DNA from 4 places in the Rheinheimera fenheensis genome. Region 2 is predicted to be linked to each of the others. Evidence: predicted binding sites of a transcription regulator. Region 2 holds the regulator's gene; each other region holds the start of a gene.
What was found. Region 2 encodes sigma-54, which starts transcription at its own class of promoters, with help from an activator protein. Its sites were predicted from a motif close to TGGCANGNTNCNTGCTT; they were not measured.
Positions count from the first base shown of each region.

Region 1: a site for sigma-54 is predicted at 3,485-3,501, ahead of glnK (P-II family nitrogen regulator). Genes of this name have one in related genera too.
Region 3: a site for sigma-54 is predicted at 5,142-5,158, ahead of flgF (flagellar basal-body rod protein FlgF). Genes of this name have one in related genera too.
Region 4: a site for sigma-54 is predicted at 6,261-6,277, ahead of glnA (glutamate--ammonia ligase). Genes of this name have one in related genera too.

Region 1 covers NZ_JBDPJM010000002.1:225,388-233,162, forward strand. Annotated here, with positions in the region: gene ABGI61_RS04085 (anhydro-N-acetylmuramic acid kinase) at 1-605, opposite strand, end outside; gene ABGI61_RS04090 (MurR/RpiR family transcriptional regulator) at 760-1,629, shown strand; gene ABGI61_RS04095 (ammonium transporter) at 1,817-3,088, opposite strand; gene glnK (P-II family nitrogen regulator) at 3,102-3,440, opposite strand; gene ABGI61_RS04105 (YacL family protein) at 3,616-4,005, opposite strand; gene acnB (bifunctional aconitate hydratase 2/2-methylisocitrate dehydratase) at 4,113-6,710, opposite strand; gene ABGI61_RS04115 (M13 family metallopeptidase) at 7,161-7,775, opposite strand, start outside.
Region 2 covers NZ_JBDPJM010000001.1:267,467-275,241, forward strand. Annotated here, with positions in the region: gene ABGI61_RS01055 (ATP-binding cassette domain-containing protein) at 1-173, opposite strand, end outside; gene ABGI61_RS01060 (calcium/sodium antiporter) at 421-1,398, shown strand; gene ABGI61_RS01065 (KpsF/GutQ family sugar-phosphate isomerase) at 1,415-2,383, shown strand; gene kdsC (3-deoxy-manno-octulosonate-8-phosphatase KdsC) at 2,384-2,938, shown strand; gene lptC (LPS export ABC transporter periplasmic protein LptC) at 2,935-3,489, shown strand; gene lptA (lipopolysaccharide transport periplasmic protein LptA) at 3,479-3,964, shown strand; gene lptB (LPS export ABC transporter ATP-binding protein) at 3,961-4,683, shown strand; gene ABGI61_RS01090 (RNA polymerase factor sigma-54) at 4,733-6,223, shown strand; gene hpf (ribosome hibernation promoting factor) at 6,250-6,537, shown strand; gene ptsN (PTS IIA-like nitrogen regulatory protein PtsN) at 6,562-7,017, shown strand; gene rapZ (RNase adapter RapZ) at 7,014-7,775, shown strand, end outside.
Region 3 covers NZ_JBDPJM010000004.1:165,662-173,436, reverse strand. Annotated here, with positions in the region: gene flgA (flagellar basal body P-ring formation chaperone FlgA) at 1-219, opposite strand, end outside; gene ABGI61_RS08140 (chemotaxis protein CheV) at 349-1,278, shown strand; gene ABGI61_RS08135 (CheR family methyltransferase) at 1,295-2,128, shown strand; gene flgB (flagellar basal body rod protein FlgB) at 2,204-2,605, shown strand; gene flgC (flagellar basal body rod protein FlgC) at 2,608-3,033, shown strand; gene ABGI61_RS08120 (flagellar hook assembly protein FlgD) at 3,045-3,734, shown strand; gene flgE (flagellar hook protein FlgE) at 3,752-5,056, shown strand; gene flgF (flagellar basal-body rod protein FlgF) at 5,191-5,937, shown strand; gene flgG (flagellar basal-body rod protein FlgG) at 5,978-6,766, shown strand; gene flgH (flagellar basal body L-ring protein FlgH) at 6,778-7,455, shown strand; gene ABGI61_RS08095 (flagellar basal body P-ring protein FlgI) at 7,496-7,775, shown strand, end outside.
Region 4 covers NZ_JBDPJM010000002.1:115,681-123,455, reverse strand. Annotated here, with positions in the region: gene ABGI61_RS03565 (ATP-binding protein) at 1-191, opposite strand, end outside; gene ABGI61_RS03560 (response regulator) at 191-883, opposite strand; gene ABGI61_RS03555 (Spy/CpxP family protein refolding chaperone) at 1,024-1,536, shown strand; gene glnG (nitrogen regulation protein NR(I)) at 1,582-2,991, opposite strand; gene glnL (nitrogen regulation protein NR(II)) at 2,996-4,066, opposite strand; gene ABGI61_RS03540 (DUF4124 domain-containing protein) at 4,145-4,663, opposite strand; gene glnA (glutamate--ammonia ligase) at 4,797-6,206, opposite strand; gene typA (translational GTPase TypA) at 6,555-7,775, shown strand, end outside.

The sequences.
Region 1 (7,775 bases), on a different contig from region 2:
TTTGGCAACCAGGTAAAGTTAGCGATACCGCCGATATTGAGCATAATGCGGTTTTCGTATTGACTACTAAACAGCAAATAATCACCGTATACCGCCAGCGGTGCGCCCTCGCCGCCGGCAGCGATATGCTTTTGGCGAAAATCACTTATGGTCATAATACCGGTGGCCACAGCTAAATGATCGCCATCGCCAAGCTGCAGGGTGGCATTACCATTATCGGCTAACTGATGCTGCCGCTTCGGGCAGTGAAATACCGTCTGACCATGGCTGGCAATCAGGTCAATGTCGGCAGCGCTTAGCTGCCAGGCCGCCAGGCATTGATTAATCATGCGGCCATGCTCCAGCGCTATCCAGGGATTAAGCAAGGTTAGCGCCTGCAAGTCTACCTCACGTTTGGCAAACACCGCCTTTACCCGCTGTTTATAGCTATCGTCGTACGCTACGGTGGCAAAGCGCAGCAACTCTACCTGCGTCTGCAGGCCATCACCACTAAGGCGGCACAGCGCCACGTCTAAGCCATCTAACGAGGTGCCACTCATTAAGCCGATAATCATCCGACTGGATTTGCAGGCAATGTCATGTAACTGCTGAATATGCGCGTGCATAAGCTGTCCTAACAGGGTGCGCAACAGGCCTGAATGCGCCTGGCACAGCATGAATAATTTATGTGTATAATACGGCAAGATTATCAATTAATTCGCCGCTTTGCTGATTTTTCTGACAGAATCAGCAGCCTAACGCTGATAACAGGATTACGCTATGTCTGTACTGGATAAAATAACCGCCCTGCGCGATAAGTTTCCGCGCGCTGAGCAGCAACTGGCCAGCTATGTGCTGGCCAATCCGGATCAGATACGTGATATGTCCTCACAAATGCTGGCTCATGCAGTAGGTATCAGCCAGGCCAGTGTGGTGCGCTTTACGCAAAAATTAGGCTATAAAGGCTATCCGGATTTTAAATTTGCTATCAGCGACAGCCTGCATCATCAGGCACCCGCCATCAGCAGTGACAAATTACACGGTGAAATATCATTAGACGATACCTTTAGCACCATGAGCCAGAAACTGCTGGCCAGCAAAATTAATGTGCTGCAAAAAACCCATGCCATCAATAGCCAGGGCAGTTTTGAGCAGGCCGCCTCGCTGTTGCGCAATGCCAAGCGGGTATTGCTGTGCGGTAAAGGCGGCTCTGCTCTGGTGGCCAAAGACTTCTCCTATAAGCTGCAGAAACTCGGCATGGCGGCGCTTGCTGAAACCGACACCCATGTGCAGCTGGCCAATATTGCCAATTACGCTGCAGACGACGTACTGGTGGTGATCAGTGAGTCGGGCGAGACCGCCGACAGCGTAAAAATCACCGAGCAGGCTGCCGCCAATGGTGTGGGTATTATTAGTGTTACCGCGTATGGTGCCAACAGCATAGCGCGCCTTGCCAGCCTAAATTTGTATACGGTAGCAGAGGAAAGCTCAGCCCGTTTATCATCTATTCTGGCGCGTAATGCCCAGGAGCTGGTGATCGACACTCTGTTTATTCTGCTAACGCAAACCTGCCCGCAAGGCCGCAAAAAACTGGCAGCCTCTAACCAGGCGGTAGACACTTTTTTAGCCCGCAAACGGCTGGCAAGATAATCACTACAAGGCTAAAAGACGCCAATAAAAAACCCCGCGCCAATTGGCACGGGGCGTCAGACAAAAAGACAAAGGACAAGGATAGACGTAGTTTAGTGGATTTACGTTTAGCTCATGGCGTTGGCACTTTGCAGTGCCGCTGCCTGAGCAGGCTCCCGGGAGGTGCCACTAACACCTTCCAGGCTGCTTACTTTACCGACGCGACAAACTCAGGATAGGCTTCAATACCACATTCTGAGGCGTCAACGCCTTCATACTCGGCTTCTTCGCTAACACGAATACCCATGGTTAACTTCAGCACATACCACACCACTAGGCTGGCAATAAATACCCAGGCGAAGATAGCGCCAGCACCAATTAACTGCCCAGTGAAGGTAGCACCGTCTTTGCTCAGTGGCACAATCAGCAAACCAAACAGACCGACCACACCGTGCACCGAAATCGCACCTACCGGATCGTCAATCTTCAGTTTGTCCAGGCCAATAATTGAGGCCACGACAATCACACCACCGATGGCGCCAAACAAGGTAGCTTGCAGCGCGCTTGGTGTTGAAGGTTCAGCCGTAATCGCCACCAGGCCGGCTAATGCACCGTTTAACGCCATGGTTAAGTCGGCTTTACGGAATAAAATTACCGATAAGACCAGTGCGGCTACGGCACCCGCGGCCGCCGCGGCATTGGTGTTTAGGAACACTACAGCAACTGCATTAGCGTTACTGATATCACCCAGCTTTAATACCGAACCGCCGTTAAAGCCAAACCAGCCCATCCACAGCACTAAGGTACCCAAAGTAGCCAGCGGCATATTGGCGCCAGGAATTGCATTTACTTTCCCGTCTTTGCTGTACTTGCCTTTACGCGCACCCAGCAGCAAGACACCAGCTAACGCGGCTGCCGCACCGGCCATGTGTACTATGCCTGAGCCGGCAAAATCAGAGAAACCGAACTGATCATCCAGGTTTACACCAAACATACCCTCAGCGCCCCAGGTCCATGAGCCGTGCACCGGGTAAATAAAGCCGGTCATTACCACAGCAAAGGCTAAAAAGGCCCATAGCTTCATACGCTCGGCCACGGCGCCCGACACGATAGACATGGCGGTAGCCACAAACACCACCTGAAAGAAGAAATCAGAGGCTGATGAGTACACGGCACCGCCGGTGAAACCATCTTCACGCTCGGCAAAGCTGGTCAGGGTGGCGTCAACATCGACAGCATTAATACCGCTTAAGAAAAACTCGCCGCCGTACATAAAGGCGTATCCGCACACCAGGTACATAATGCAGGCGATAGAATATAAGGCCACGTTCTTGGTTAAGATTTCAGTGGTGTTTTTCGCCCGTACCAGGCCGGCTTCTAACATGGAGAAACCCGCGGCCATCCACATCACTAGCACACCGCAGATCAGAAAGTAGAAGGTGTCCATCGCATACTGTAAGTGATAAATTTGCTCTTGCATGATAACGGCTCCCTTAGATGGCTTCTGCGTCGGACTCGCCGGTACGGATACGCACCGCCTGTTCCAGGTCATAGACAAAAATCTTACCGTCGCCAATGCGGCCGGTATGCGCTGCTTTTTGAATGGCTTCAATTAAGCGGTCGACCTGATCGTCCAGCGTGGCGATCTCCAGTTTTACCTTGGGCAGAAAATCCACCTGATATTCCGCGCCGCGATATAACTCGGTGTGACCTTTTTGCCGGCCAAAGCCTTTTACTTCTGTTACCGTTAAACCTTCTACCCCAATGTCAGCAATAGCTTCGCGAACATCGTCCAGTTTAAACGGCTTGATGATGGCACATACAAGCTTCATAGTGAGTTCCCTTTAGTGGTCGTCTTTGCGATTCGCTATTTACTAAGGAAGCCTTGTGCCAACTTTTTAAAGTTATTATTTATCAATGCATTAAACATAATTTCGATTTGGTGACGAAAAAAAACGCACCATTTAGGTGCGTTTTTTCCCTGTGTAAGTGCATGGCTTGCCGTGTTTAACCCGCAAGAAACTGCTGCCATTCGCGTAGCAGTTTGAGTAAATCCTCCAAGCCGCACTGGGCTTGCATACCCTGCTCGTCTAACTGCAAGTCATCATCGGCCAGCTTATCTTGCTGCCGCTCGGGCAATGGCTGCTCTACTACATAAAACAGCGTATTGTGGCTTAAGGTGACTTCGCCGTTGTCCACTTCCAGTAAAAACTCCTTGCCCTGATATTGCATGCTCTGGTGCGATTTAAGCGCAGTTAATTTATCGATCAGCGGCGTATACGCCTGCGCATCCTGACCGAATTCGTCCAGTAAAAACCGGCCCAGCACTTCATGCTCAGCGGCAAGCCGGATGCTGAATTGCAGGGTGTTGCGGTCATAAACAAAATCGTATTCCACGCTAGTGCTCCGTTAGCGTTATATAACTGAAAGTGTAGCTGCTGCATCTGGATTCGCGAGCAGAAAAAAGGCCTGCAAAAGCAGGCCTTTAGCACCACAGGGGTTGATTAAACCGCTTGCTGGATAATCACGTTATCCGCTTTTTTAGTGTACTGCGGCATTTTGTGGAAGTTCAGGTAACGGTAAGTATCGGCAGCAGTGGCGTCGATTTGCTTAGCGTAATCCATATACTCCGCTACCGTTGGCAGTTTACCAATAATAGACGCAACGGCTGCCAGCTCAGCTGAGGCTAAGTACACGTTAGCGCCCTGACCTAAACGGTTCGGGAAGTTACGGGTAGAGGTAGACACTACCGTTGACTTCTCGGCGACGCGTGCCTGGTTACCCATACACAGTGAACAGCCTGGCATCTCAGTGCGGGCACCCACTTTACCGAAAATGCTGTAATAGCCTTCTTCAGTTAACTGTGCCTGGTCCATCTTAGTTGGCGGGGCAATCCACAGACGGGTGGGCAGCTGGCCTTTGTATTTATCCAGTAACTTACCTGCCGCGCGGAAGTGACCGATGTTAGTCATACAAGAACCAATGAACACTTCATCAATCTTGTCACCAGCCACTTCAGACAGTAAACGGGCATCATCCGGATCGTTTGGTGCACACAGTACCGGCTCTTTAATATCTGCCAGGTCGATTTCAATCACTTCAGTGTATTCGGCATCGGCATCAGCTGACATCAGCTGAGGATCTTTCAGCCAGGCTTGCATGGCGTTGATACGACGCTCGATAGTACGTACATCACCGTAGCCTTCAGCGATCATCCACTTAAGCATCACGATGTTAGATTCAAGATACTCAGCGATAGACTCTTTTGACAGCTTGATGGTACAGCCAGCCGCTGAACGCTCGGCTGATGCGTCTGATAATTCAAACGCCTGCTCAACCGTTAAGTTTGGTAAGCCTTCGATTTCCAGGATACGGCCAGAGAAGATGTTCTTCTTACCTTTCTTATCAACCGTTAATAAGCCTTTCTGGATCGCAACATATGGAATAGCGTGTACTAAGTCGCGCAGGGTGATACCTGGCTGCATTTCGCCTTTAAAGCGCACCAGTACCGACTCTGGCATATCCAGTGGCATAACACCGGTTGCTGCAGCAAAAGCGACCAGGCCAGAACCGGCCGGGAAGGAAATACCAATAGGGAAACGGGTATGCGAGTCACCACCGGTACCCACGGTATCAGGCAGTAACATACGGTTTAACCAGCTGTGGATAATACCATCGCCCGGACGCAGTGAGACACCGCCACGGTTCATGATGAAATCTGGCAGCGTATGGTGGGTGTCAACATCAACCGGCTTCGGATAGGCCGCGGTGTGACAGAATGACTGCATGGTTAAATCGGCAGAGAAACCTAAACAGGCCAAATCTTTTAACTCATCACGCGTCATTGGACCCGTAGTATCCTGAGAACCTACAGTGGTCATCTTCGGCTCACAGTAAGTACCCGGGCGAACACCTTTCACGCCACAGGCCTTACCCACCATTTTCTGCGCCAGCGTGAAGCCTTTGCCAGAATCGGCTTTTGGCTTAGGACGACGGAATTTGTCTGAATGACCCAGACCTAAGAACTCACGGGCACGGTCTGTTAAGCCACGACCGATGATTAACGGGATACGGCCACCGGCGCGCACTTCGTCAATTAATACATCGGTTGCCAGGCTGAATTCTGCCAGCACTTCGCTTGAACCATGACGCACGATTTTGCCTTCAAATGGCAGAATGTCGATCACATCGCCCATTTCCAGCTTAGATACGTCAACTTCGATTGGCAGGGCACCTGAGTCTTCCATGGTGTTGAAGAAGATTGGGGCGATTTTGCCACCTAATACGAAACCACCGCCGCGCTTGTTTGGCACGTATGGAATGTCATCACCCATAAACCACAGCACGGAGTTCGTCGCGGATTTACGTGATGAACCGGTACCTACTACGTCACCGACATAGGCCAGTGGGTAACCTTTTTTGTTCAGCTCTTCCAACTGTTTGATTGGGCCAACCGTACCTGGCTGATCTGGCTTAATACCGTCGCGGTCGTTTTTCAGCATGGCTAAGGCATGCAGTGGAATGTCAGGGCGTGACCAGGCATCCGGGGCTGGTGATAAATCGTCAGTGTTGGTTTCACCTGATACTTTGAACACGGTAACAGTGATTTTTTCTGCCAGTGCAGGCTTGGCTTCAAACCACTCGGCATCAGCCCAGCTTTGCAGCACTTGTTTAGCGTGCTTATTGCCGGCATCGGCTTTTTCGGTCACATCGTGGAAGGCATCGAAAATCAGTAACGTATGCGACAAGGCTTTGGCAGCGATAGGCGCCAGCTTTTCATTGTCTAACAGGCTGATCAGCGGCTCGATATTGTAGCCACCCATCATGGTGCCTAACAGTTCAGTCGCACGCTCGGCACTGATTAAGCTGCAGCTGGTTTCGCCTTTAGCTAACGCGGCTAGGAAACCGGCTTTAACGTAAGCGGCTTCATCTACACCTGGTGGTACGCGATTAACTAATAAGTCGACCAGCGTGTCTTCTTCACCTTTTGGCGGGTTCTTTAACAGTTCAACTAAAGCGGCTACCTGCTCGGCATTGAGCGGCTTTGGTGGGATACCTTGCGCGGCGCGCTCGGCCACATGTTCGCGATATTGTTGTAGCACAGTATGATCCTCTTGGTCGTTGGCTGCAGCCTTGCCACTGCAGCGTCATTCTTAGAATGAATGGGCGTAATTATATGAAAATTCGGGCCAGAATGACATCAGGCTCTTAACCACCCAACTTATAGTGGTTATAAATATGGTGAATACAAAACCCAGAGTTATATATTCTTTGTTATAGTGGTCAGACCTCGCCTCACCCATCAGAGGTTGGAATCCCGAACTGGGCGTCACAGAGTGTCTGAGCCCTGCCGTAGGCTGGCGACAAATTCGTCCGGAACGAATTTGAACAGCTTTAGCTGGCCTCTGGTGTCGGGCAGGATAGACCGACATAGTTCTGTGCGCGCCAGGGCGGGAATTGCAACCGGCGGGTTGAGCTGATTTACAAATATAAAAGGCTGAGTGGTTTTCCACTCAGCCTGTGCAGTGTAGCAGATTTTTATTACCCGGCGATTACCAGATCTTAACGCGCTGCTCCGGCGGCAAGTACATCGCATCACCTTCTTTGATATCAAAAGCGGTATAGAACTGCGGGATGTTCGGCAGCACACCGATAACACGATAATGCGCCGGTGAATGCGGCCCCGTGCTTAACTGACGACGCAGTGCTTCTTCACGGAACTTGGTACGCCACACTTGCGCCCAGCTGATAAAGAACCGCTGCTCGCCGGTAAAGCCATCCATTACCGGCGCTGCTTTACCATCTAACGATAACTGATAAGCTTTTAACGCAACTGTCATACCGCCTAAGTCACCAATGTTCTCGCCCAGCGCTACCGCACCGTTCACGTTAACACCTGGCAGTGGCTCAAACTTATTGTACTGACCAATCAGCTTAGCACCGCGGGCCTGGAATTGGCCTTTATCCTGCTCAGTCCACCAGTTACGCAGGTTGCCGTCACCATCGTACTTCGCGCCCTGATCATCAAAGCCGTGGCCGATTTCGTGGCCGATAACGCCACCAATGCCGCCGTAGTTTACGGCGTCGTCTGCGTCCATGTTAAAGAACGGCGGCTGTAAAATAGCGGCCGGGAACACGATTTCGTTGTTTACCGGGTTGTAGTAGGC
Region 2 (7,775 bases):
TTTAACTGCCCGCCAATCAGCCGCAGTAACGTCGTTTTACCTATGCCACTGGGGCCCATAATGGCGGTGACTTTGCCACGGGCAAACTGCATATTCAGATCGCGGTAAATTACGCGCTCACCCCGGCTGAAGTTCAGTTGCTGTATATCAATCAGAATATCTGCCAAATTCACTCTCTTTGCCTGCCTGCAGGCTTACACTTATTGCGACGCAATATACATACAACGATGTATGTTTTCAATCAGAGGTCTGTCAAAGCTGCAATATTGTAAACGTGTTGCCCGATAAAGTCGTTACAAAAAATCGTAACAAACTGTGCGAAAAATCGATGACTACGCACGAGCACAGCTTTTTTTGCAATTAATGGCAATAAACTGGAAAATAACCGTTGATCGCCTGGTAACACTTAAGGAATTTGCTTTGTCGCCGCTGTTATTAGCCATTATTTTTGTTGTGGTCGGCTTGATCTTATTGATCTGGAGTGCCGACCGTTTCGTGTTTGGCGCCGCCTCTGTCGCCCGCACGGCGGGTATTTCTCCTATGGTTATTGGCCTAACCATTGTTGCCATGGGCTCATCAGCACCAGAAATGCTGGTATCAGCCAGTGCCGCCTGGCAAGGTCGCATCGATACCTCTGTCGGTAATGCGTTGGGTTCAAACATCACCAATATTTTGTTGGTTATTGGTGCAGCCGCCTTACTAAAACCTATTGCAGTGTCATCATTGACGCTAAAACGTGAATACCCGCTGTTGCTGCTTTGCACCTTACTGGGTTACTACTTTATCTCAGACAATGCCTTAACCCGAACTGAAGGCATATTACTGCTGATAGCCTTTGTTAGTTTTCTCTGTTTGCTGGTTTACTGGGGCAAGCACGCCCGTACCGATGACCCTCTGGTAGCTGAAATTAATGCCGAATTACCCGAGCCGGCGCCTCTGTTCAAAGCGATACTATGGGTAATCGCCGGTTTGGTCCTGCTGCTAGCCAGTTCGCAGTTGCTGGTGCACGGCGCCGTGACGATTGCACGCTATGCCGGCCTTAGCGATCTCGTCATAGGCCTGACAATTATTGCTATTGGCACCAGCCTGCCGGAACTGGCCGCCAGTGTCATTGGTATTTTAAAAGGTGAAGACGATTTAGCGCTTGGCAATATTATTGGCTCTAACATTTTTAATATTCTCGCTGTACTCGGATTAGGAGCTGTTATCGGTCCGGCGAGTCTGGATCCCATGGCGGCAGGTCGCGATGGCTACGTTATGCTGGGTGCCACGCTCGTCATGCTGTTAATGTCATTGCGCTTAGGAAGTATTCAACGCATTAACCGTGCTGAAGGCGCTATACTACTGGCTGCTTTTGCGGGTTATCAGTATTTACTGTTCTACAGCCTTAACCGTTAACAGACAGAGACGTCATATGCACACAGATTTTAGAAGCCGCGCTGCTGAGGTACTGAAAATTGAAGCCGCAGCGGTTGCTCAATTACAGCAGTATCTGGATGGCAGTTTTGATCTAGCTTGTCAGCTTATACTAGACAGCAGAGGTAAAACCATTGTCACGGGCATGGGTAAATCGGGCCACATTGGCAGTAAAATTGCCGCCACTTTGGCCTCTACCGGTTCGCCGGCATTTTTTGTCCACCCCGGTGAAGCCAGCCATGGTGATTTGGGTATGCTGACCCGCGATGATGTCGTCATTGCTATTTCGAACTCCGGTGAAACTGCCGAAGTGTTAACCATAGTGCCGGTGATTAAACGCCTGGGCATAAAACTTATTGCCATGACCGGCAACCCGGCGTCTACCCTGGCTAAGCTGGCCGATGCCCATCTGTGTGTAAAGGTAGAACAAGAAGCCTGTCCACTGGGCTTAGCCCCCACGGCCAGCACCACAGCAACGCTGGCGATGGGCGATGCCTTAGCGGTGTCTTTGCTCGATGCACGTGGTTTCTCAGCAGACGATTTCGCCCTGTCACATCCTGGTGGTAGTCTGGGACGCAAATTGCTGCTGCGGCTTGAAGATATTATGCATCGTGGTGAAGAGCTGCCCGCGGTGCCGAGCAGTGCCACGATTAAAGATGCTTTGCTGGAGATTTCGAAAAAAGGCTTGGGCATGACCGCGATTACCGAGCCCGATGGCCGTCTGGCCGGCATATTCACCGACGGCGATTTACGCCGATTGCTGGATTTACGGATCGACATTCATAGCAGCCAGATTGCTGAAGTGATGACCAGAAACTGCATTACAGCCAATGCACAAATGTTAGCAGCTGAAGCGCTGCAAATTATGCAGCAGAAAAAAATTAACGGTCTTATTATAGTCGATGAGCACAAAGTCCCGGTAGGCGCGATGAATATGCATGACCTGTTACGTGCCGGAGTAATGTAAATGTCCCTGTTTAGCGATCTATACCAAAGAGTTAATCAGTCGCTTTTAGAGCGCGCTAGCCAGGTAAAACTGCTGATTTGTGATGTTGATGGTGTATTTTCTGATGGCCGTATTTACCTTGGCAACAATGGCGAAGAGCTAAAAGCCTTTCACACCCGCGATGGCTACGGCATTAAAGCACTGCGTCAGGCCGGCGTCGAAGTCGCGGTAATTACCGGTCGCAACTCTGCCATTGTGCAGCAGCGCATGACGGCACTGAGCGTACAGTACATTTATCAAGGCCAGGAAAATAAGCTGGCGGCTTTTGAAGAGCTCCTGCAAAAATTGCAACTTAACGCCGCCAATGTTGCCTATATCGGCGATGATCTGGCCGACTGGCAGGTGATGCAACACTGCGGCCTGGCGGTAGCAGTGAAGGATGCTCACCCTTACCTGGTAAAGCATGCCGGTTATGTTACCAGCTTAAACGGTGGCTTTGGTGCGGTCAGAGAGCTGTGTGATTTACTGCTCATCAGTCAGCAGAAATTTGGTTTGTTCGACGGAAGCAGCGCATGAGAAAACTGCTGACCTTGGTGGTCCTGGCATTAACTGCAACAGCACTTTACCTCTGGTTTGAACCGGCAGAGCTGACAGACCCGCTAAAGACCGATCAAGAGCTGTTGCCTGATTATGTCGCGCAAAACGTTACCCGAAGGCTATACAACGCCGAGGGCTATCTGGCTGACACTGTCAGTGCAGAGCGGCTTGAGCATTTTGCCCAACTCGGTTTTACCCAGTTTGAACAGCCAGTGTATACCCTGTACAACGCACAGCAGCAGCCAAACTGGCGTGCCAGCAGCCGCTATGCAGTGTGGTTTCCACAGGATAAGATCATTCTGGAGCAGCAGGTACAAATTGTCAGTCAGCAACAAAACGAATTGATTCAACGTATTGAAACCGAGCAACTGGAAATGTTGTTTCCCAGCAATGCCTTGATTAATAATCACCCGGTTAGAATTCAGGGTCAGGGGTTTTATATTCTCGGCAACGGTATTAACGCAGACCTGAAAAGTAAAACCTTCCAGCTATTACAGCATGATAAAACGGTATATCAGAATGAAAACTAAGTTTTTTTTAGCATTATGTTTTGGCTGCGCCAGCCTGAGCGCCGCCCAACCAGACTACAGCCAGCAGATTCAAATAGACGCCGACCAACTGGTGTCGGTAGAGGAAAACATCCTCACCTACCGCTCTAACGTGCTGATAACGCAAGGTTCTTTACAAATGAAAGCCGATCAACTGGAAATTGATGCCAGTGCCGGCAAGGGTAAAGAGGTGTATACCGCAACCGGCAGCCCGGTAAGTTACTCACAGCAACTGGATAACGGCCAGCCGGTAACCGCTACGGCAGCGCAAATGCGTTACGAGCCTTCCAGCCGCACCCTGACGCTGAGCGGCGATGCCGAACTGACACAAAGTGGCAGTGTAGTAAAAGCCTCGGTTATCCGCTATAACGTCGAGAAAAAGCAGCTCAGTGCCGAAAGTAACGACTCTAAGCGGGTCACCACCATTTTTACGCCAGAGGAAAAGAACAATCCATGAAGTTAGTCGCCTCACATCTGGCTAAAAGTTATAAAGGCCGGCAAGTCGTAAAGGATGTCAGCCTGTCGGTGAACGCCGGCCAGATTGTTGGCTTGCTCGGCCCAAATGGGGCCGGTAAAACCACCACCTTTTACATGATTGTGGGTTTGGTGCCCTCTGATAAAGGCCATATCAGCCTTAATGAACAGGACATTACCTTCAGCCCAATCCACGAGCGGGCACGTTGCGGTATCGGCTATTTGCCACAGGAAAGCTCTATTTTCCGCAAGCTTAGCGTGTACGATAATTTATTGGCTATTTTGCAAACCCGTAAAGACTTAAGCCGCACCCAACGGGAGGAAATTGCCGACGATTTACTCGAAGAGTTTCATATCGGCCACATCAAACATAGCTTGGGCATGAGCTTATCCGGTGGCGAGCGGCGCCGGGTAGAAATTGCCCGCGCTCTGGCGGCTAATCCGGCCTTTATCCTGCTGGACGAGCCCTTTGCCGGTGTTGACCCTATTTCAGTATTAGACATTAAAAAAATTATTCAGCACCTGGCGCAACGGGGCATTGGGGTACTGATTACCGACCATAATGTGCGTGAAACCCTTGATGTGTGTGAAATCGCCTACATTGTCAGTCATGGCGAGCTGATTGCCTCCGGTGCACCACAAGACGTGCTGGCTAATCAGAAAGTACGCGATGTATACCTTGGCGAGCAATTCAGGCTATAGTTAGCAAAAAACAACAACAGCGTGTGATTCAGGAGAACGGTAGAAGTAGATGAAACCCTCTTTGCAACTTCGCTTAGGACAGCAGCTAACCATGACGCCACAATTGCAACAGGCAATTCGCCTGTTACAGTTGTCGACGATAGAGTTGCAGCAGGAAATTCAGGAAGCGCTAGACGCTAACCCCTTATTGGAAGCCGAAGACGAATTCGACAGCTTTAACCCTGAACCCAAAGAGCACATCGACCTATCTGACACCAAAGCGGCCGACGTCGATCATAATCCGGATGACAGCTTTGAACCCAGCGAGCCTGACAGCAGCGAGGCGATGACCGAGCAAAATATTCAGGAAGACTTACCGCTGGACAACAACTGGGATGATTTGGTTAGTGCAGAACCGGTCAGTGCCGGTAGCGCCGGCAATCCGGATGACGATTATGTCTATCAGGGTGAAACCAGTGAAACCCTGCAGGATTATTTGCGCTGGCAAATGCAGCTTACACCCTTTACTGACACCGACCGCGCCATCGCCGAGATTATTATTGAAGCCATCGATGACAATGGCTTATTAACCATCAGCTGCGAAGATATTCTCGACTCACTCGGCTTGCCAGAGGTAGAAGCCGATGAAGTAGAAGCCGTAATCAAACGCATTCAGTTATTTGACCCGGTTGGCGTAGGTGCCCGTTCGGTGCAGGAGTGTTTGTTGGTACAGCTACGTCAATTCGATCCGGCCACTCCCTTTCTCAGTGAGGCGCAAAGCCTGATCCGAGACCACACTGAATTTTTAGCCAATCGTGACTTTCGTTCTTTGATGCGGGTGACTAAACTCAAAGAGGATGAACTGAAAGAAGTGATGCGGCTGATCCACAGTTTAAACCCAAGGCCCGGCGCTGATGTGATACGACAAGAACAGCAGTACGTGATACCGGATGTGAGTGTGACTAAGGTAAAAGGTCGCTGGCAGGTTGAGCTAAACCCGGACGCGATGCCAAAAGTGCGCATTAACCAGCAGTACGCGGCGATGTCAAGAACAGCCCGAAATGCGTCCGACAGCCAGTTTATACGTTCACATCTGCAGGAGGCTAAATGGTTTTTAAAGAGTCTGGAAAGCCGTAACGAAACTTTATTAAAAGTGGCCAATTGTATTGTGCAACAACAGCAGGCCTTTTTTGAGCATGGTGAAGAGGCCATGAAGCCGATGGTGTTGAATGACGTAGCAGAAATGGTTGGCATGCACGAGTCCACCATTTCCCGGGTTACCACCCAAAAGTATATGCACACACCCAGAGGGATCTTTGAACTTAAATTCTTTTTTTCCAGTCATGTTAGTACAGAGAGTGGCGGTGAATGTTCGTCAACTGCCATAAGGGCGTTTATTAAAAAATTAGTGGCGGCGGAAAACCCGGCCAAACCGCTGAGTGACAGTAAGATGGCCGATATTTTGCTGGAGCAAGGAATTAACGTAGCACGACGCACCATTGCCAAATACCGTGAATCGCTGTTTATTCCACCGTCAAATCAACGCAAGACCTTGCTGTAAATAAGCCTAAAAGAAGGAATATGTCTATGCAAATCAATCTAACTGGTCGCCATGTTGAAATTACTGAAGCCTTAAAAGAGTACGTGGACAGCAAGTTTGCTAAGCTGGAACGCCATTTTGATCATATAAACAATGTACATGTGATCCTAAACGTGGAAAAATTGAAACAGATTGCTGAAGCCAAGCTCCACCTGAACGGCGGTGAAGTTTTTGCGGTTTCTGAAGATGAAAATATGTATGCCGCTATCGACCAGCTGATAGATAAACTCGATCGCCAGGTGATTAAGCATAAAGAGAAAATAGCCCGACACTAACCTGACATGATGAATCTAACTGCAATGCTTGCTGAGAACTGCACTAAAAGTGCAGTTCTTTTTAATAGCAAAAAACGGATCCTCGAGTACATTGCCGAGCTGGCGCATCAACAGCTGCCTGACATGACCGAGTACAGTATCCTGGAAGCCCTGATGACACGGGAAAAGCTTGGCTCTACCGGCATCGGTGGCGGTATCGCCATACCGCACGGCAAATTAAAGTCCGTGACCCAGCCGGTACTGGTCTTTGTGGTCAGTAAAGAGGCCATCCCCTTTGATGCAATAGACAATCAGCCGGTAGATATTTTTTGCGCTATTTTAATACCCGAAGAACAATGTCAGGCGCACCTTAGTACCTTAGCGGGTATCGCCAAGCTGTTAAGCCAGAAAGAACTCACAAAAAAAATCCGCCATGCTCAGACAAATCAGGAGTTGTACAAGCTGTTGGTGGATTACAGCACAGTGGATACCGACAAATGAAGCTGCTGGTAGTCAGTGGTCGTTCCGGCTCAGGCAAATCTGTCGCGCTGAGGGTGATGGAAGACCTAGGCTACTACTGTGTCGACAATATTCCGGTTAATTTGCTGCCTACGCTGGCGACCACTGTTATGGGGCAGTATGAGCGTGTTGCCGTAAGCATAGACGTGCGGAACCTGCCACAAGACCCCAATGAGCTGTCTGAGATTCTGTCTTACCTGCCACGCAAACTCGACCTGACCATTCTTTACCTGGATGCCGATCACGCCAGCTTAATTAAGCGTTTTAGCGAAACACGCCGGTTACACCCGCTGTCGCATCAGGCCATGTCGCTGGATGAAGCGATACAGCGCGAGCAGCAGCTGTTAGACCCTATATCCAGCCGGGCCGACCTCTATATTGATACCACCGACTTGAATGTGCATCAGCTGGCAGAACAGCTGCGTGAGCGCATTTTGGGCCAGAAAACCGGCCGCTTGGTGATTTTGTTTGAGTCTTTTGGCTTTAAATACGGTATCCCGAAAGACGCCGACTTTGTCTTCGACGCGCGCTTTTTACCTAACCCCCATTGGGAGCCTGATTTAAAGCCACTCACCGGGCTTGACCAACCGGTAAAAGATTATCTGGCGGCACAACCCGTTGTAGCCAAATACATCTGGCAAATTAACAGCTTTATCAGTACCTGGCTACCACAGCTGGAGCGTAATAACCGCAGTTATCTGACCATAGCCATTGGCTGCACTGGTGGCCAGCATCGCTCT
Region 3 (7,775 bases), on a different contig from region 2:
AAGGGGGACACTACAACTTTTACTGCCAATTCGGCTGTCCAGTGGCGTAATGGCGATATCTAACGCTGTATCCGTTGGCAGTTGTTGCGCAAGCCAGCGGTTTGCCGCTTCAGTCAGATCCGTGGTGCTGTAATCTTGGCTCTGTGCGGCCACTATGCTGACCCATAGCAGGCTTAGGATGGTAAGTGCCTGTTTCGCTAAATTTTCGTACTTTTTCATAAGGTTTCGGCTATGCTTTACGGGTTAAGGGCTATAACATACGACATAAGTTTGACGCTATCCTAGTTAAGCCTGTCTGATAGCAGACCAAAGCAAGAATTGATCCGATAAGTCACAGAGGAGCTGCAGATGGCCGGTATTTTAGACTCAGTAAACCAGCGTACGCAGTTAGTAGGCCAAAACCGGCTGGAATTACTGCTGTTTAAACTGGTGGGGCGTCAGCGTTATGGCATCAATGTGTTTAAAGTGCGCGAAGTGCTGCAGTGTCCACCCTTAACAGCGATACCTAAGCGCAATAAATATGTGCGCGGCATTGCCCATATTCGTGGCCAGACCATATCCGTAATCGATTTAAGTTTGGCTACCGGCGGTAAAGCCATAGAAAATACCAAAGACAGCTTTATTATTATTGCTGAGTACAACCGCTCTGTGCAGGGGTTTTTGGTCAATTCGGTTGAACGTATTATCAATATGAATTGGGGCGACATTATGCCGCCGCCGCAAGGTACCAGTGGCAAGCAAAGTTACCTTACTGCTGTAACAGAGATTGATAAAGAATTGGTGGAAATTTTAGATGTCGAGAAAATCCTCGAAGAGATTTCACCTTCTCCTACCGTTATTACAAAAGAAGTAGACAAGCAGAGCATTAATACGGATTTAGGCGACCGCTTAATTCTGATAGCGGATGACTCTGCCGTAGCGCGCAATCAGGTGAAACGGGCGCTGGAAAGTTTGGGTGTGAAAATGCATCTGGTAAATAATGGCCGTGAGGCGTTAACCTATCTGCAGGACATAGCCAAAAGCTGCAGCGAGTCGGTAACCGAGAAAGTTGGCCTGCTTATTTCAGACATTGAAATGCCGGAGATGGACGGTTACACCTTAACGGCTGAAATTAAACTGGATCCAAGGCTGAAAAAACTGCATGTCATCTTGCACACTTCGCTAAGCGGGGTGTTTAACCAGCAAATGGTGCAAAAAGTGGGTGCTGATGATTTTATCGCCAAGTTTAACCCGGACGAGTTGGCACAGTCGGTACAAAAGTGGCTGCATGCTGATTAAGCGTTAAGGATAACCTGTGCCGAACAAAGATTTACAAGATAAAGAATACGTGTTGTTCCGTGATTTTCTGGAGCAGCAGTGCGGCATTGTATTGGGTGAAAACAAACAATATCTGGTAAAAAGCCGCTTGGCGCCATTAATGCAGCGCTTTGGCGTGGCGTCGTTATCAGAGCTGGTAAATAAGACGCTAAGCCCGTTTGAGCGTCAGCTGCGCTCCGCGGTGATAGATGCGATGACTACTAACGAAACCCTGTGGTTTCGAGACACTTACCCTTACGAACTGCTGAAAAAGCAAATATTTCCTGAGCTGGAAAAAGATTGCCGCACGGTGAAAATATGGTCTGCCGCTAGTTCTAGCGGGCAGGAGCCGTATTCAATAGCGATGACGGCGCTGGAGTATCAGCAAAGCCGTCCCGGGGCTTTTAGCTTGGGGGTGCATGTTTTGGGCACTGACATTTCCAATACTATGCTGGAGCATTGTCAGCGCGCAGAATATGACGGTCTGGCGTTGTCACGTGGGCTATCGCCAGAGCGTCGCAGTAAGTTTTTTGAAGACAGTGGCAAAGGCATGATGCGGGTAAAAGACAACGTACGCAAAAACGTCAATTTCCGCCACCTTAACCTGCTGGACAGCTATACCTTACTTGGCAAGTTTGACATTATTTTTTGTCGCAATGTGCTTATCTACTTTTCTGCCGACGTAAAGGCAAAAATTATCCGCCAGTTTGCCCAATCACTGAACCCCAAGGGCTATTTGTTCCTCGGTGCGTCTGAGTCGCTATCCAGTTTAAACAATGATTTTGACATGCTGCGTTGTAACCCCGGCATTATTTACCGCAAAAAAACTTAATTAGCCAAACCTGCTTAATTGTTGGCCTGCGTTTTGCAGGTGTATTGCCATCAGGTAACAACAGGTGGCAAAAAAATGGCAATCAGCTTCGACAAAGCCTTTGGACTTCATCCGGACGCCATGCTGATCCGTGATCGGCGTGCGCAGGTGTTAGCAGAAAACATTGCTAACGCCGATACACCCGGTTACAAAGCCAAAGATATCGATTTTCATCAGGCGTTACAGCAGGCCAGGGCAAGGCAAGGCGGCAATATTGCCCGCACCGATGAGAAACATTTCAATATCTCTATCGCATCACGCCAGGAAACCCAGTTCCGCAATCCGGACCAGCCCGATACGGGTGATGGTAATAGTGTCGATATCCACCGCGAACGTAATGCTTTTATGCAAAACAGCCTGGAATATCAGGCCAGTATGACCTTTCTCAATTCCCGCATTAGTGGCTTGAAAAAAGCCATTACCGGTGGAGGACAATAATCATGAGTGCTTATAACATTTTTGACATTACCGGTAGCGGCATGACGGCACAGTCGGTGCGGATGAATACCACCGCCAGTAATATTGCCAATGCCAACAGCGTCAGTAGCAGCGTTGAGCAAACCTACCGTGGACGTCATCCGGTGTTTGCCGCTGAATTATCTGAAGCCCGCCGCCAGCAGGGCGACGCCAGTGTTGGCGTGAAGGTGCTGGGGATTGTTGAGTCTGATGCGCCATTAAATGTTGAGTACGCACCCAATCATCCGTTGGCTGACGAGAACGGCTACATCTATAAGCCCAATATCAACATTATGGAAGAGATGGCGAACATGATTTCTGCGTCACGCTCTTATGAAACCAATGTGCAAACGGCGGACGCGGCCAAACAAATGATCATGCGTACGCTGCGTTTGGGCCAGCAATCATAAAGGACTGAGAGATGACCTCTAATGTAAATAACAATTCTGCCCTTGATGGCATGTATTGGAACCCGGAAACAAAGACGCCGGATAAAAACAATGGTGCCTTAACGCAGTCTGATTTCTTTGCGCTGTTAACCCAACAGTTGGCTTATCAGGACCCGACCAAGCCGGTTGAAAATGATCAAATGATTGCGCAAATGACCAATTTCACCATGGCCGATGGTATAGGCTCGTTAAACGAGAGTTTCAAAGGCTTTGCCGAGAGCATGACATCAAACCAGGCATTACAGGCGTCGTCCTTGGTAGGACGCAGTGTATTAACCCAGTCAGAAGATATCGTCTTTACCGGTGATACCCTATCGCGCGGCAATATTGAGCTGGATAAGCCTGCCACCATGATGAAAGTGCGTATCGAAAACGAAAAAGGTGAGCTGGTACGCAGTTTTAGTGTAGAGAACCCCAAAACCGGCAAAAACGATTTTGTCTGGGATGGCACTGACGCCAACGATGAAGCCGTGGTGGCCGGAGTATATAAAATTAAAGTGGACGTTAGCTACACCGACGGCAAAACGGCCACCTTGCCGGTGAATGTTTATACCCCGGTTGGCAGTGTCAGTATGAATGGCACTGGCGGCGGCATCATGCTTAACCTGCTGGGCTTGGGCGCGGTGAAGTTAAGTGATGTGTTAGAAGTTTCATATAGTTAAGCGAGCTGAGGTGAATTATGAGTTTTAATATCGCATTAAGCGGCCTGGCCGCAGCACAAAAAGATTTGGATACTACGGCGAATAACATCGCCAACGTCAACACTACGGGTTTTAAAGAGTCACGCGCTGAGTTTGCCGATGTGTACGCAACCTCGATTTTCGCCTCTGGCCGCACTAAAGTCGGTGATGGTGTTACCACAGCTGTGGTAGCACAGCAATTTAGCCAGGGCGCTTTGCAATTTACCAATAACTCACTGGATTTAGCCATTACCGGTGAAGGTTTCTTTGCCTTAACACCGGATCGGCAATCGCAGGATCTAACCTATACCCGTGCCGGTGCCTTTAAACTGAACAAAGATAACTTTATTGTCGATAACAAAGGCAATTTTTTGCAGGGCTTTGCCGTTGACCCGGTAACCGGCGAAAACCAGTCGGTGAGTTTAAGCACGACGCAGCCAATTGCTATACCCACCTCGGCCGGTGCGCCACGTGCCACCACTAACATATTTTTAAGTGCCAACCTGGACTCGCGTGAATTGGCAACCGATGCTATTGCTTTTGATGCTACAGACCGGGCTACCTATAACCACTCTACGTCTGTCACGGTTTACGACAGCTTAGGTGAATCACACACTGTGACTACCTATTTCCGCAAAACGACAACGGTACCGCCAGCTAATGCCGAGTGGGAAACCTGGGTAGTGTGGGATGACGTAACCGGCTTACCTATTCAGGGTGATAATTTAGTGTTTGATTCCAGCGGTAATTTTGTACCTGCAGCACCACCACAAACAGTAACATTACCGGCAGCAGACCTGAATGATCCACTAAATGGCTATCTCACCAACGGTGCACAGTTTGCGACTGATGTGGTGGTGAATTTCCGTGATGCCTCAGGCGTGCGCGAACCGACTCAATATGCCTCTACCTTTGATGTCACTAACTTAAGCCAGGACGGTACTACCGTTGGTTTCTTAACCGGGGTGGATATTGATGCTTTTGGCCGGGTACTGGCGAGCTACAGTAACGGTGATTCGGCTTACCTGTCACAGGTGGCGATGGTGCGCTTTGCCAATGTGCAGGGCCTGAAGCAAGTGGGGAACACCTCCTGGAAGCAAAGTATTACTTCAGGCGAGCCTATTGGTGGCCAGGCCAATACCGGTACCTTTGGCGCGGTTAATGCGTCATCGCTGGAGCAGTCAAACGTTAACCTGACCACAGAGCTGGTTGACCTGATTAGCGCGCAGCGTAACTTCCAGGCTAACTCGCGGGCGTTAGAGGTTAACAGTACCTTACAACAGACAGTACTGCAGATCCGTTAATAGCCAACTGTTGCCATCAAAAACTGCAGCTAAAGCTAACACCACCTTCGGGTGGTGTTTTTTTATTCATATTATGGCGCTTATCTGGCACTAAACTTGCTGCGTATTAACAGAGACCAATAACGGAGCATGTTATGGACCATCTGTTGTATATCGCCATGAGTGGCGCTAAAGAAAACATGAATGGTATTGCTGTCAGAGCCAACAACCTGGCGAACACGGGTACGGTTGGCTTTAAAGCCGATTTTGAGCAAGCCCGTGCCATGCAGGCGTTTGGTGCCGGTTTACCCACCCGGGTGTTTTCGTTAACCGAGCAGCCCGGTCAGAATTTTGACGCCGGCGCTATTATCATGACTGAGCGCGAGCTGGATGTAGCTATTCAGGGCGATGGCTGGCTTGCCGTGCAAGCGCCGGATGGCAATGAAGCTTATACCCGCAGCGGCAATTTGCAAATTTCGGCACAGGGCATGCTGGAAACCGCCGGCGGACTGCCGGTAATGGGCGATGATGGCCCTATTCAGCTGCCGGTGCCGCTGGCCAAAGTGGAGATAGCGCAAGACGGCACCATCAGTGTGTTGCCGCAGGGCGCGCCGGCTGATGCGATAGTGCCAGCGGGTCGCATTAAGCTGGTACGGCCGGATAACCGCGACATGGAAAAAGGCAATGACGGTTTATTCCGCCGCAAAGATGGCCAGATAGCGGAAGCCGATATCAACGTTAACCTGCTAAAAGGCGCGATAGAAGGCAGTAATGTTAATGCTGTAGGTGAGATGACCTACATGATTAGCCTGCAGCGCCAGTTTGAACTGCAAGTAAAAATGATGAAAAGTGCTGAAGAGATGGATCGTCAGCAAAATCAATTACTTCGGATAATGGGCTAAACGCCTGAATAAATAATGGGCCAAGGCCCGGGAGGCATCTATGCATCCAGCATTATGGATCAGTAAAACCGGTTTAGACGCCAAACAGCGTGACATTTCGGTTATCTCGAACAATCTGGCAAATGCCAGCACTGTTGGCTTTAAAAAAAGCCGCGCCATTTTTGAAGATTTGCTGTATCAGAATGTTAATCAACCGGGTGGCGCCTCGTCGCAAAACTCGGAGTTGCCTAATGGTCTGATGATAGGCGCTGGTACCAAGGTGGTGGCAACGCAAAAAAATTTCACCCAGGGCAATATGATTACCACAGACAACAGTCTGGATATGATGATTCAGGGCCACGGTTTTTTTGAAATTTTGATGCCAGACGGCACTATCTCCTACAGCCGTAATGGCCAATTCACGGTAGATGATGAAGGTAACCTGGTGACTTCGGGGGCCGGTTATCAGGTGCAGCCGAATATTGTGGTGCCGCCAGATGCGCAAAGTATTACGGTATCGCAAGATGGTCAGGTGTCGGTGCAGTTACCGGGGCAGGGTGAGCCTGCTGTGCTGGGGCAACTTACCGTGACTAATTTTATTAATCCGGCCGGATTAGAGCCGATTGGCCAGAATCTGTTCCGTGAAACCGGTGCCAGCGGCGACCCGGTGCAAGGTATTCCGGGGCTGGAAGGCCTTGGCATTATTGTGCAGGGGGCGCTTGAAACGTCAAATGTTAACGTGACTGAAGAACTGGTTAGCTTAATTGAAAGCCAGCGCGTGTATGAAATGAATTCCAAAGTGATCTCGTCGGTCGATCAGATGCTGGGCTTTGCCATTCAGCAGCTGTAACAGGAGGCTATATGTTACGCATGTTTACTGTTATTGCCTGTGGACTGCTGTTGGGTGGCTGCGCGGCCGTGCAGGAACCAATGGCGGACGATCCTTATTTTGCGCCGCTACAGCCCGAGCCGCCGGCGCGGCCGTTGTCGCAGTCGGGTTCGTTGTTTGCCGCCAACCACTCTAATAGCTTGTATTCGGACAATAAAGCCCGGCACGAGGGGGACATTATTACCGTGGTGCTAAAAGAGCGCACGCAGGCCAGTAAGAATGCGAAAACCGAAATGCAAAAAGACAGCTCTACGTCGTTTGAGCCGATGATAGGTCTGGGCGGGCGCAACGTCTCTGTGGCCGGTAATGTGTTGCAGTTTGGTGCGGATTCAACCTCAGACTACAAAGGCGATTCAAAAGCCGATCAGAGCAACAGTCTGGTAGGCAATATTTCAGTGAATGTGCTGCAGGTGCTGAATAACGGCAACCTGGTGATCCGCGGTGAAAAATGGCTGACGCTAAACACCGGTAAAGAGTATATCCGACTGACCGGTGTTATCCGCTCGCAGGATGTTGACGTCAACAACACGGTGGAATCAACCAAAATTGCCAATGCCCGCATTGAATACAGTGGCACGGGTGCGCATCACCATGGCCAGTCACCCGGTTGGCTAAGCCGGTTCTTTAATGGCCCTCTGTGGCCGTTCTAATCGTGGCCATTGTTATTATGATTAAGCCCGGAGAATACACATGAAACGAGTATGGCTGATATTAACCTTGTTGCTGGTGCTGCCGGCTGAGGCGGCGCGCATTAAAGATGTGGCCGATGTGGAAGGCGTGCGGGCTAACCAACTGGTCGGTTATGGTTTAGTGGTCGGTTTGCCTGGCACTGGCGAACAAAGCCCCTTTACCGAGCAAAGTTTTCGTACCATGTTAAGCAATTTTGGTATTACCTTGCCTGCCGGTATGAAAGCACAAATTAAAAATGTCGCGGCGGTGGCGGTACATGCGGAATTACCGGCGTTTGCCA
Region 4 (7,775 bases), on a different contig from region 2:
GCAAAACGCTGCAATTGCTGCTGTAGCTGTTGCTGAATGCTCAAGGGCAGCCGACGGATCTCTGTTGGCTCGGTCAGTGCTCGCGACAGCGCCAAAGTGGCAAATACTGCGGTGAGTAACACCAGCCAGAACCAGATAAAAATGCGGCCGGCCAGGTAGCGAAACGGGTTTAATTTGCTTAGCACCGGCATTATTCGCCACCGACAAATAAATAGCCACTGCCGCGCAGGGTCTGGATTTTTTCATCGCTGGCAAAAGGGGCAATTTTTTTGCGGATATTACTGATATGCATATCCAGGCTGCGGTCATACATTTGCAAGCGTTTGCCCAGCACTTCGCGGCTCAGCTCGTCTTTGCTGACCAGCTCGCCAGCACGGCGCATTAGCATCTCCAACAGTTGAAACTCGGTTGCGGTAAGGCTTACCGGCTGGCCATTACAACTTAATTGGCGGTTATGCGGGTTTAGCACCAAACCGTTTTGCTTAAGAATGTTGAGGCTGCTGTCCTGCGGGGTGCGCGTTAATTCTACCCGGCGTATTATCGCCTTGATGCGCGCGACCAGCTCTCGCGGGTTAAAGGGTTTAGCCAGATAGTCGTCGGCACCCAGCTCCAGGCCGACAATTCGGTCTACGTCATCACCGCGTGCGGTCAGCATCAGCACCGGGCAGTAGTGACCTTCGCGCAGGGCTTTAAGCACGGCTAAACCGTCCATTACCGGTAGCATCACATCCAGCAGGATCAGATCATAAGCTGTTTGCTGCGCCAGTGTCAGGCCGGTTCTGCCATCATGGGCGGCGTCAAAGCTAAAGCCATCCAGTGCAAGATATTCCGCCACCAGCTCACACAGCCCGGTATCGTCATCAATCATTAAAATTGCCGGCATTATTCCTCCTTACTGCTGTGGTCAGTTTACGTAAAATCGGTGCTGGCGCGCAGCCCTTTACGTAATCTTTACCTGCTCTTTGCGTTACTTTGCATAGGCTGTTTTAAGCTAATGTTGTCTTAAACACCGGAGTAACGCTAATGAGAGCAACACAACTGATTTTTGCCTTAAGTATGTTTACCGCTGCAGGCGTGGCTGTAGCCGGGGTTCCGGCAAAACAAGCAGATGCACAGCACCAGGCTGTCAGCCATCAGGCCAAAGATGCCAAGCATAACAGGCAGCACGGCTTTGGCCTAAAACGTGCGCTGGCACGGTTAGATTTAAGCGACAGTCAACAGCAGCAAATTAACCAGTTAATACAGCAACACCGCAACGAGCGCGCTAGCAAAGCTGAGGGTGGTAAAGCTGATAGTAAAGCAGAGTATCGCGCCAGCCATCAACAATTAAAAGCGTTGATGGCGGCCGATCAGTTCGATGAAGTCGCTGCACGGCAGTTGTTAGAGCAGCGCCAGCAGGCAAAACTAGAGCGAAAACTAGCGGGGATGAAACTGCGTCATGACATTATGCAGCTGTTAACCGAGGAGCAGCGCCAGCAACTGCAGCAGATGCAGTTACAGCGCCGGCATAACCAGCAAAGCCGCCAATCAAGCTAACTATCGATCAAACTAACTTAAAGCGGCCAGCACCGGGCTGGCCGCTTAATCTATATCCAGCTCTTTTAACTTGCGCGTTAGCGTATTACGCCCCCAGCCCAGGCGTCTGGCCGCTTCTTGCTTATGGCCATGAGTAAATTGTAACGCTTGCTGCAGTACAGTGCGCTCAAATTCCGGCGCGGCTTGTGCAAGGATATTTTCCTCGCCGGCATTTAACTTCTGGCTAATCCAACCTGCCAGCATATCTTGCCAGCTATGAGCCTGGCCATTCGCTGCTACAGCAACAGGTTTTGCCACCGTGCTTAGCTCAGGCGGTAAGTCGGCGACGACTATATGTTTGCCACTTGCCATAACAGTGAGCCAGCGGCAAGTGTTCTCTAACTGGCGTACATTGCCCGGCCAGTCTAACTGGCTTAAAAACTGCTCGGCCTCTTTGGTCAGGGTTTTCGCTTCCACGTTCAGCTCTTTTGCTGCCTGTTGCAAAAAGTGCTGGGCCAGTTTGGCAATATCCTGCCTACGCTCTTTAAGTTGTGGCAAATGAATGCGAATCACATTCAGACGATGAAACAAGTCCTCGCGAAACTTACCTTCGCTAACCAACTGCTCTAAATCCTGGTGAGTCGCCGCGATAATACGCACATCGACACTCACAGCCTGATGGCCGCCAACACGATAAAACTGGCCATCAGCCAGCACCCGTAGCAGCCGGGTTTGCACATCCAGCGGCATGTCGCCAATTTCATCGAGAAACAGGGTGCCGCCATCGGCTTGCTCAAAGCGGCCTTTGCGCAGGTTATTGGCACCGGTAAAGGCACCTTTTTCATGGCCGAACAGCTCAGACTCAATTAAGTCTTTTGGAATAGCGGCCATATTCAGCGCAATAAAAGGCTGCTCGGCACGCGGACTATGTTTATGCAAGGCTCTGGCGACTAACTCTTTACCGGTACCTGATTGACCGTTGATCAACACGCTGATGCTGGAGCGGGCCAGCCGGCCGATAGCACGAAATACCTCCTGCATTGCCGGTGCTTCACCGATAATTTCCGGTGACAGCGTCGCTGCTGCGGCTTGCGGCTTGGGCTGACGTGCCCTGGCATGCTCCAGTGCGCGGCTAATCAGCGCTACCGCATCGTTAACGTCAAAAGGTTTTGGCAAATATTCAAAGGCGCCGCGTTTAAACGCATTCACCGCGCTGTCTAAATCTGAGTGGGCGGTCATAATGATTACCGGCAGCTCTGGCGACAGCTCTTGTAACCGGCTGAGCAGCGCCATACCATCGGTGCCGGGCATGCGGATATCAGACACCACGACGGCTGGGGTGTCGTACTCCAGCCGCTGCAGCATCAAATCGGCAGAGGCATAGCTTTCACACAATATGTCCGCCCGGGCCAGGGCTTTTTCCAGCACCCAGCGGATAGAATTATCGTCATCAATTATCCAAACAGTATGACTCATCAGTTCAATCCTCAGTGTCGGCAATGGGCAGGTATAGGGTAAATTCGGTATGACCAGGCCAGCTGTCGCAGTCAATCCAGCCGCCATGCTGGTGGATCAGTGTTTGTGCTATAGACAGGCCCAAGCCGGTGCCACCAGCTTTACCACTGACCATAGGGTAAAACAGCGTATCTTTAATGTCGCTCGGAATGCCGGGGCCATTGTCCGTCACCCTAATCATTGCCACCAGCTTGTAACGTTTACCATGCAAGGTATGTTGATGTAATACCCGGCTTTGCAGGCAAATGGCTGGCTGCTCGGTTTGACTCAGTGCCTGCTGGGCATTACGTACGATATTGAGTAACGCCTGCTGTAACAGCTCAGGGTCAAAAGCAAAATCGGGAATGCTGGGATCATAATCGCGGCTAAAGCTGACTTGTGCCGGGTTATCCATCAACGCTAGCTGACGCACTTGCTCTATCATCTGGTGTAGGTTGCTACTTACCCGTTGTGCCGGCCGATAAGGGCCAAGCAGACGATCGACTAAGTTACGTAAACGGTCAGCCTGCGCGATAATCAATTGAGTATATTCGGTGAGCTCTGGTGGCAATGAGTCTTCCAGTAACTGTGCAGCACCGCGCAGGCCGCCTAGCGGATTTTTAATTTCATGCGCCAGGCCGCGGATCAGTTCACGGGCGGCCAGATGTTGATGTTGTTGCAGGCTTTCCAGACTGATTTTTCGCTGCTGTTCAACCTGGCGGATTTCCAGCAGCAAATGATCTGCCGGTTGCTCGCTTAACGTGACGGCAATGTCCAGCAATAAATGACGGCCATCAGCCAGTACCGCCTGCACATCGCTGACGCTGAAACCTTGTCTGCTGTTAAACGCTGCATGAAAGTGGGCAGGGCTGATATCGATATGCTGAAATAATGCCGGGTAATACTGGTCTGACAGACGTTTTTCACCCAACCCCAGCACCGCACAGCAGGCAGTATTAAAATAGCGGATCTGTAAACCTGCATCGAGCAGCATAACAGCAGTTGTTAGCTGTTCGGTGATTTGTGTGTGTAGTTGTGCTGTTGTATCTCGTGTCACTGCGCCACCTTTTGCACCAAATTGGTGCGGTTGGCTGACAGTGTAATTCAGTTTCGCCTGAATTGCCTAGCCTATGCACTAATTTGGTGAAATTACCGATGCTCTATGCAAATAGAAGGTTGTTATAGGACTGACTGCAATTATCTTGCCGTTTTGATCGAATAATTCCATTTGCAGTGTGTGCTCACCACGTTCAATATCACGCAGAATAAACACGGCATTGTTTTGCGGTTCGGTTTTCGCATTACCATCAATTAACAACCTGACACGTAATCCGCGTTCAAACATCGGACTGATTTTACCGGAGACATACACAGAACCGGTATTATCGCGCACTGTACCTTGATGTTCAGGTTGTACAATCTCTACTGTGAACGATTCTGTAGCGGCTTTTTTGGTAGTGGGTAGGGTAGGGTCTGTTGCAGCCATGATATTAGCTCGGCTGGAAAGGGTTAGCTCTTCAGCATCTGCTTGTGGGCTGTCAGAGAATACCAGCACACCATTAGCGTCACGGCTGACGAACACCTTTTTACTTTCCTGAGCACTAACGGCTGTTGTTGCAAACAACAATACTAAAATAAACAATATGTTATTCATACGGTAATCCATCGAAGCGTTATTATTATTGTTGTTATCCCATTACGTTACTCTAGCTTGCTTCAGGGCTTTTTTCTACAAAAATAAAGCTCACCGTAGTGAGCTTTATTCAGTTTATTAAGCTAAAACCGGATTAGACGCTGTAGTACAGCTCAAACTCTAACGGGTGAACAGCTACTGCCACACGACGCGCTTCGGCACGCTTCATGTCAATGTAAGCATCAATCATAGCGTCTGACATTACGCCACCTTTGGTGAAAAGGCCGCGGTTTTTATCCAGCTCATTTAACGCTTCTTCTAGTGAAGAGGCAACCTGTGGAATATTTGCCGCTTCTTCTGCCGGTAAGTCGTATAAGTCTTTATCCATGGCATCGCCTGGGTGGATTTTGTTCTGAATACCATCCAAGCCAGCCATCAGCTGTGCAGTAAATGCCAGGTACGGGTTAGCCGCCGGATCCGGAAAGCGACACTCGATACGGCGTGCTTTGGCGCTTGGTACCAACGGAATTCGAATTGACGCTGAACGGTTACGGGCAGAGTAGGCTAACATAACCGGTGCCTCATAATGTGGCACTAAACGCTTGTACGAGTTAGTAGAAGGGTTAGTGAAAGCATTTAATGCTTTAGCATGCTTAATAATACCGCCGATGTAGTACAGTGCTAATTCAGATAAACCAGCATATTTATCGCCGGCAAACAGGTTAACGCCGTCTTTAGCCAGTGACTGGTGGCAGTGCATGCCTGAGCCGTTATCGCCAACCAGTGGTTTTGGCATAAAGGTAACGGTTTTGCCATACAGGTGTGCAACGTTATGAATAACGTACTTTAACTGCTGAATTTCATCTGCTTTTTTAGTCAGGGTGTTAAAGCGGGTAGCAATTTCGTTCTGGCCCGCAGTGGCCACTTCGTGGTGGTGGGCTTCAACGGTCTGGCCCATTTCTTCCAGCACCATACACATGGCACTACGGATATCGTGGCCTGAGTCTACCGGCGGTAACGGAAAGTAACCGCCTTTTACGCCCGGACGGTGGCCTTTGTTACCATCTTCGTAGGCAGTACCTGAGTTCCAGGCTGCTTCAGTAGAGTTAATTTTGAAGAATGAACCTGACATGTTGGTTTCAAAGCGGATATCGTCAAACATGAAGAACTCTGGCTCTGGACCAAACAATACGGTGTCTGCAATGCCAGTCGATTTTAAGTATTCTTCAGCACGCTTAGCGATTGAACGCGGGTCACGATCGTAGCCCTGCATGGTACTTGGTTCGATAACATCACAGGTGATGTTTAGCGTAGTTTCTTCAAAAAACGGATCCAGCACTGCAGTACTTGGGTCTGGCAACAGGATCATGTCTGAGTCGTTAATGCCTTTCCAGCCGGCGATTGATGAGCCGTCAAACATTTTACCGTCTTCAAAAAAGTCTTCAGTGATTTGGTTCACCGGCACGGTAACATGCTGCTCTTTACCTTTAGTATCGGTAAAACGTAAATCAACAAACTTTACTTCATTTTCTTTAATTAAATTCAGTACAGATGATGCAGACATGCATTCCTCCAAATTGACCTGTTTTGAACTGTTTTTGCGGTGTTGCGCCATTAAATGCCAATTACATGCCACTTTATTAACGTATTGATTTTAAATGGAATGCGTTGCTTTGTGTTTGCGCAATGACATAGTGTTGCACCAAAATAGAGCTTTGTCGCCTTGTTATGGTGCAATTGTGGCCGTGCTAAGTGTAGCGGCTGCCTGACATGTTGTGAAAAAAAATCAGCGAAACCGCCAATGCGGTTTTTCTTTCCACTGAAAAACAGAGTAGAATATGCGCCCTTTCGTTTCAGTTCGTATTTGCCTGGTGGTCATTATGGTCATCTAGTGCCACAGAGGATAAGTTACATGAGCGTTACCGCGACAAATTTAGAAAAGCTGCGCAACATTGCCATTATTGCGCACGTTGACCATGGTAAAACCACTTTGGTTGACAAACTGCTGCAGCAGTCTGGCACCTTCGATGCCCGTGCCAAAATGCAAGAGCGCGTGATGGACTCTAACGCGCAGGAATCTGAGCGCGGTATTACGATCCTGGCAAAAAACACCTCAGTACGCTGGAACGGTTATCACATTAATATTCTGGATACGCCCGGCCACGCGGATTTCGGTGGTGAGGTAGAGCGGGTTCTGTCGATGGCAGACTCAGTATTGCTGCTGGTTGACGCAGTAGACGGCCCTATGCCACAAACCCGCTTCGTGACGCAAAAAGCGTTCGCGCATGGTTTAAAGCCAATAGTGGTAGTAAACAAGATTGACCGCCCTGGCGCACGGCCGGATTGGGTTATCGATCAGGTATTTGACCTGTTCGATAACTTAGGCGCCACCGATGAGCAGCTGGACTTTCCAATTGTTTACGCTTCAGCGTTAAACGGCTGGGCCACCCTGGATTACAACGAGCCGAAAACCGACATTAATGATTTGTTCCAGGCGATTGTTGATCACGTAGCGCCACCAGCAGTAGAACTGGACGGCGAAACACAGCTGCAGGTTTCGCAGCTGGACTACTCTAGCTACTTAGGTATTATCGGTATCGGCCGTATTAAACGCGGCAGTTTAAAGCCAAACCAGCAAGTCACTATTGTCAGTGCTGATGGCAGCAAACGAAATGGTAAAGTGGGCCAGGTATTTGGCTACTTAGGTTTAGAGCGGGTAGAAACGACTGAAGCCACCGCCGGTGATATCGTTGCTTTTACCGGCTTAGGTGAGCTGAAAATTTCTGACACCATTTGTGCGACCAGTAAAGTGGAAGCCTTGCCGGCGCTGCAGGTAGATGAACCAACAGTGACGATGACGTTCCAGGTAAACACCTCACCTTTTGCTGGTAAAGAAGGTAAGTTTGTTACCTCACGGCAAATTTTAGAGCGTTTACAGCACGAACTGAAACACAACGTTGCGCTGCGGGTAGAAGAAACTGATGATGGCGACAAGTTTAAAGTGTCAGGCCGTGGCGAGTTACACCTGGGTGTATTAATTGAAAATATGCGCCGTGAAGGTTTTGAACTGGCGGTATCGCGGCCTGAAGTTATTATGAAGACCGTTGATGGTGTGAAAATGGAGCCGATGGAG